Regions from separate parts of the Escherichia fergusonii ATCC 35469 genome, predicted to be linked through region 1. Evidence: predicted binding sites of a transcription regulator. Region 1 holds the regulator's gene; the other holds the start of a gene.
The links. The regulator CRP, encoded in region 1, controls carbon source genes, mostly activating them, when cyclic AMP is high. The targets are predictions, from matches to a motif close to ATGTGANNNNNNTCACAT.
Positions count from the first base shown of each region.

Region 1 (3,424 bases):
CCACGGAGCGATTCACAATCCTCAGACGGGTTGCGCCATAGCCATTTTGCGTCACCAGCAATACCGTCATCAGGATCCAGTACGACTTCGGCAGATGCAGTGCGGTGCCCATCAGGCTGGCAACGCTTAACATCACACTGAGTCGTCCGGCATTGCGTAGCGCCGGAGACTTTAGTGACAGATAACTTTTCAGTGCCGGCAGTAACGGCATTCGCCGCTGTTTATCGGCCAGTAAATCACGGGCATAGAGCGGTTTTTGGGTGCGTAGTACACGAGCGATGCGGCTGAAGTGCCAATAGCAGAATTGCCCAACAGGATTATCCGGATGCTGGCGGGCGATTTTTTCCAGTGCGCCAATTTGTTTTTCCATCGTAAAGCGCGTCGGCAGGCGATGGTAAAGAATGTCATCAGCCAGCACGCGCAGGCGAGTGGCGACAGTTTGCGCATTCCAGCGGATAACTTCTTCCGCATGGCTACGCTCGACCAGCTTTTGCACCTCTTCCGGCTGATGCAAGCTGACCGAAATATGTTCCTGTAAATCCAGCGCCTCCTGGAAAATACGCAGCATCCGCTTGTAGTCAGTATTATTTTGCGCGGAAAGCATATGCATTTGCTGATAGCACTGAGTAATTAAATCGACCGCTTTTTGCTGGCGCACCAGCAGTGGTGGCAATGCTTTTTCAGGATCGGTGTGCTGGGTAAGCAGGCTGTATTTGGCTTCGCAGTAATCCGCCAGTTCACGGTACAGCAGACTTAGTGACTCGCGTAGCGGTTGTTCGCGCCAGATCCAGAACCAAAACCAGTTAAACAATCCGTACCAGAGAGTGCCCAGCGCATAGATGAGCAACGGTTCCCAGACTGGCATGTATCCCGCCAGACTGAGGGTAAAAATGGCGGCGAGCAGCGATGCGGGAAGCAATTTTGCGTGCAATGGCCCCAGCTCAGCAGTGACACCAAGCACCAGCGTTAATCCGGTCAGCAAAAAGGGCAGGGGAACATCTTTTGCCAGTAACAGCTGTGTCAGCAAGCTACAGGTGGCAAACAGTGACGCACCAATGATTAAGCGTTTGAAAAAACGTTTATGAGGCGTATCAAGGCCCGCAATATTGCAACAGGCAGGAACGAGGGAGAAGAGCAGACCGAATCGTAATTCGCCAAGCATTAACCCAACGGCCACGGGCAAACATAGCACTAGCGTTTGTCGTAGTGCATAGTTGATATCGGGGTGATAAATCAGTCTGCGCCACATCGGGGGAAACAAAATGGCGCGCTACTCAGTAACGCGCCACTCCGACGGGATTAACGAGTGCCGTAAACGACGATGGTTTTACCGTGTGCGGAGATCAGGTTCTGATCTTCCAGCATCTTCAGAATGCGTCCCACGGTTTCACGAGAACAGCCGACAATCTGACCGATTTCCTGACGGGTAATTTTGATTTGCATACCGTCCGGGTGAGTCATGGCATCCGGTTGTTTTGCCAGGTTCAGCAGAGTCTGTGCAATGCGGCCCGTCACGTCGAGGAACGCCAGGTTGCCCACTTTCTCTGAAGTGACTTGCAAACGACGCGCCATCTGTGCAGACAGACGCATCAGAATGTCCGGGTTTACCTGAATCAATTGGCGAAATTTTTTGTACGAAATTTCAGCCACTTCACAGGCGGTTTTCGCACGTACCCATGCGCTACGTTCCTGGCCCTCTTCAAACAGGCCCAGTTCGCCAATAAAATCACCCTGATTCAGATAGGAGAGGATCATTTCTTTACCCTCTTCATCTTTGATCAGCACTGCCACAGAGCCTTTAACGATGTAGTACAGCGTTTCCGCTTTTTCACCCTGGTGAATAAGCGTGCTCTTGGATGGGTACTTATGAATGTGGCAATGAGACAAGAACCATTCGAGAGTCGGGTCTGTTTGCGGTTTGCCAAGCACCATGCGCGGTTATCCTCTGTTATAAGCTTTCTCCAGAGCCAGAAAACGCCGCTGTCTCTGGATTGCCGAAATGTGCTTCCCGCTATCTGGGAAGAGGCTGTCAAATACGTACTGCATCTGTTATGTGAAGTCCGTTACACACATGCAGTACATCAATGTATTACTGTAGCATCTTGACTGTTTTAGCATAGCTTTCGCCGTGTGTCTCCTGGTGTCTCGCTTCAGCTTGACTCAGGTCGCCTTCTGTTGCGCGATTTGGTCAGTACGCGTACGCTGTGAATAAATTTGATGCAGTGGAGTGGCAAAAATGCAAGCGCGAGTGAAGTGGGTCGAAGGGTTAACTTTTTTGGGCGAATCCGCATCTGGTCACCAGATTTTAATGGACGGCAACTCTGGCGATAAAGCGCCAAGTCCGATGGAAATGGTGTTGATGGCGGCGGGTGGTTGTAGCGCCATTGATGTGGTTTCTATCCTGCAAAAGGGGCGTCAGGATGTTGTCGATTGTGAAGTAAAATTGACCTCTGAACGCCGCGAAGAGGCACCACGCCTGTTTACGCACATTAATCTGCATTTTATCGTCACCGGTCGCGACCTGAAAGACGCAGCAGTTGCGCGTGCGGTAGATCTCTCTGCCGAGAAATATTGTTCAGTGGCGTTGATGCTGGAAAAAGCGGTGAATATTACTCACTCGTATGAAGTGGTTGCCGCGTGATTTAATGTCAGGAGTACGATGCCGGATAATTGTTTATCCGGCATATTAGCAGAGTTACTCGATTTTCTTTCCTTCCATCAATCGTTGCACCAGTGGCAGCATAATTAACTCCATTGCCAGACCCATTTTACCGCCCGGCACCACTAATGTATTGATGTGGGAAATGAATGAGCCCTGCAACATCGCCAGCAGCCAGGGGAAATCGATCCCTTCCAGATTACGAAAATGGATCACCACAAAGCTTTCATCCAGTGATGGAATGCCCTTTGCTGCGAACGGGTTTGAGGTGTCGACAGTGGGAACGCGCTGGAAGTTAAGATGGGTGCGGGAAAACTGCGGCGTGATGTAGTTGATATAGTCTTCCATTGAACGTACTACTGAGTCCATCACCGCTTCTCGTGAGTGCCCGCGCTCGCTGGTGTCGCGGATCAGTTTTTGAATCCACTCAAGGTTAACGATAGGCACTACGCCGACCAGTAAATCCACATGCTGCGCAACGTTATGATGTGGTGTGACCACGCCGCCGTGTAGCCCTTCATAAAACAGTACATCAGTGGGTTCCGGTAAAGGTTGCCATGGGGTGAATGTCCCCGGCACCTGATTCCATGGTACGGCTTCGTCGTACGTATGCAGATATTTGCGTGATTTTCCTTTGCCGCTCTGACCGTATTCAATGAAGGTTTGTTCCAGCAGGCCGAAGTCGTTAGCTTCGGGGCCAAAGTAGCTGATATGCCGCCCGGCATCACGCGCCTTGCGGATCGCCATGTCCATTTCCGGGCGCGT
Region 1 is NC_011740.1:3,385,615-3,389,038, reverse strand. Features, by position in the region: gene EFER_RS16735 (YccS/YhfK family putative transporter) at 1-1,249, opposite strand, end outside; gene crp (cAMP-activated global transcriptional regulator CRP) at 1,300-1,932, opposite strand; gene EFER_RS16725 (OsmC family protein) at 2,237-2,641, shown strand; gene EFER_RS16720 (phosphoribulokinase) at 2,696-3,424, opposite strand, start outside.

Region 2 (3,424 bases), 360 kb from region 1:
AGACGCCTGAAAACTTTGGTAAGGGTGAGATTAAGGCGGTGGCCTCCTGTGAGGCAGGCGCGAATGGCTGCACCGGTGGCGCATTGTTACCTATGCTGACGCTGGGGATCCCAGGCGATGCGGTAACTGCCATCATGCTGGGCGCGTTAACGTTACAAGGGATGCAGCCAGGCCCACTGATGTTTACCGACCACGGCGATATGGTTTATACGCTGTTTGTCGGCATGATCTTTTGTTACTTCATGCTGCTAGTTCTTGGACTGCTCTCTTTGAAAGTCATCGGTAACGTGGTGAAGATCCCCGGCAATATTCTCACGCCGATGATCCTCGCGCTTTGTGTTGTTGGGACTTATGCGCTGAACAACAGCCTGTTTGATGTTGGCATTATGCTGATTGCAGGCGTGGTGGGCTATTTCATGCAAAAAGGGGGGTATCCGGCGTCACCCGTAGTGCTGGCATTGATTATGGGGCCAATGGCGGAAAGTAATTTTCGCCGTGCGCTGTCGCTTTCAGGGGGGTCACTCGACTTCCTGTATACCCGACCGATAACCCTGGCATTGCTGACTCTGGCAGCCTTTACGCTACTGACGCCAATAATCCGCAAAATTATGCGCTTACGGCGTCAGTAACTGATATCGCTCCCCGACGTTGGGGAGCGTTTTTTTATTTCAGCAGACGACGCGCCGCTTCCACCACGATTTTCACCGCATGGCTTTCGGTTTGTTTCATCGTCTCAGCATTCGGGATCTCTTGCTGGGTACGATTGACGATAACGCCCGCCACCATACCCGCACGCAGGCCCTGGCTTGCACACATGGTCAGCAGGGTTGCAGATTCCATTTCATAGTTCATTACGCCCATCGCCTGCCACTCTTCCATCGAACCTTTAAAGTGGCGCACAACACGACCAGAGTAAGTGTCGTAGCGTTCCTGGCCTGGGTAGAAGGTGTCGGAAGAAGCCGTCACGCCAACGTGAGTGGTTGCACCAATTGACTTCGCCGCTTCAACCAGCGCGGTCGTACATTCGAAATCAGCCACAGCCGGGAACTCCAGCGGAGCGAAGTGCAGGCTCGCGCCATCCAGACGAACAGACGCAGTGGTCACCAGCACATCGCCGACATTGATATGCGGCTGAATTGCGCCCGTAGTACCAATACGCAGGAAAGTACGGATACCCAGCTGTGCCAGCTCTTCAACAGCAATAGAAGTGGAAGGACCACCGATACCAGTAGAACAAACAATGACAGGTTTACCATCCAGCTCAGCACGCCAGGTGGTGAATTCGCGGTGAGATGCCAGCTTAACTGGCTTTTCCATCAGCGTTGCAATTTTTTCCACGCGATCCGGGTCGCCAGGAACGATAGCCAGCGTAGCCCCTTGTAAATCGTTTTTAGTGAGGCCGAGATGAAAAACATCAGACTTGGACATAAACAACTCCTCTGTGAATCGGTTTAGTCAGAAGAAGCAAAAAGACACTTTACCGAAGGGTTTAACATTTTTTCGTGACACTCATCACCTTGATGTAAATGCGTTGCATAAATTTACCCACCAAAAGTGATGTGAATCACATAAATCACTCTTCATTCTGCATGACTGCATAAAAGATGAGCCGATTCAGGCAATGTGATTTGTTGCATGCTGACTATAGTTAACATTGCGCAACATTTTTATAAGGGTACGGAGAATACCATGGCAACAACACAACAATCTGGATTTGCACCTGCTGCATCACCTCTCGCTTCGACCATCGTTCAGACCCCGGATGACGCGATTGTAGCAGGTATCACCTCTATCCCTTCCCAAGGGGATAACATGCCTGCTTACCATGCCAGACCAAAGCAGAGCGATGGCCTACTACCAGTGGTCATTGTAGTGCAGGAAATTTTTGGCGTGCATGAACATATCCGCGATATTTGTCGCCGTCTGGCGCTGGAGGGGTATCTGGCTATCGCACCTGAACTTTACTTCCGCGAAGGCGATCCGAATGATTTTGCCGATATCCCTACGCTGCTTAGCGGTCTGGTAGCAAAGGTGCCTGACTCGCAGGTGCTGGCCGATCTCGATCATGTCGCCAGTTGGGCGTCACGCAACGGCGGTGATGTCCATCGTTTAATGATCACCGGATTTTGCTGGGGTGGGCGCATCACCTGGCTGTATGCTGCGCATAACCCGCAACTGAAAGCGGCGGTGGCATGGTACGGCAAGCTGACGGGCGATAAGACGCTAAATTCACCGAAACAGCCTGTTGATATCGCAACCGATCTTAACGCGCCAGTTCTCGGCTTATATGGCGGCCAGGATAACAGCATTCCGCAAGAGAGCGTGGAAACCATGCGTCAGGCGCTGCGGGCAGCAAACGCGAAAGCAGAGATTATCGTCTACCCGGATGCCGGGCATGCATTCAACGCCGATTATCGCCCCAGTTATCATGCTGAGTCGGCGAAAGATGGCTGGCAGCGAATGCTGGAGTGGTTTAAGCAGTATGGCAGATCAGTTAGATAACAAGTACAGAATTGCCCTATACGAAACTTATTACGCCGCATCCGGTGAGAAGTTTTGCACGCCTGCCTGCCGTTAATTACGGCAGGTTATTCCTGCTTACGATAGGTACTGTATTGAAATTCATACTCCTCACGGTACCAGGTTTCGCCCCAGAGAACAGGAGCATCATTACCCGTCAGGCAGGTATGCTGGCGCACCATCATCGGGCGCGTTCGTTTGCATTCCAGTGTCTGAGCGATTTCTTGCCCCGGTAGTGCCACACGGATCTGATTGTGAATCGTATGGATTACTACCCCAAGTTGTTGTTCAAAAAGCACCTGTAATGGCAGCATCTCCAGACCTTCCAGCTGCAATTTACGCGCGATATCACCTTTCAGATAGCGAATTTCAAGCGCTAAAGGTTTGTCCTGCACAAGACGTAAACGCATAAGGCGGTATATTTTATCTTGCGGTTCAGCTTTCAAATGCGCCTGTAGTTCCGCAGAAGAAGCACATTCATTAAATTGCAGTACTTTGTACCGCACGGATAAGTCGGCATCCTGGAGATCTTTTTCGAAGAAACCAATCTCCTGTGTGCTGACCCTGGAAATGATAGGTGAGGCCTTAACAAACGTTCCTTTCCCACGAATACGCTCAATTAGCCCCTCTACCAGTAACCCTTGCATGGCATGAACTACTGTCGCCCGAGTCGTTGAATACTGTTGGGCCAGTTCGTTTTCAGACGGTAGCTTTTCCCCCGGTTTAAACTCTCCGGTTTTTATATCACTACGCAGTTGTTCCTGAATCTGAACATAAAGCGGCAAAGTGTGAGCCATGTACAAAATTCTCTTTTCGATAAGTTGTATAGTCAACTACAGTTAAAGTTGACTATACAACTATGTATGATTTGAACGTTTCTACGTGAAAATTGGATTACGTTTTG
Region 2 is NC_011740.1:3,742,496-3,745,919, forward strand. Features, by position in the region: gene EFER_RS18290 (tripartite tricarboxylate transporter permease) at 1-629, shown strand, start outside; gene udp (uridine phosphorylase) at 664-1,428, opposite strand; gene EFER_RS18300 (dienelactone hydrolase family protein) at 1,690-2,502, shown strand; gene EFER_RS18305 (GntR family transcriptional regulator) at 2,589-3,317, opposite strand.
Region 2: a site for CRP is predicted at 1,553-1,570, ahead of udp (uridine phosphorylase). Genes of this name have one in related genera too.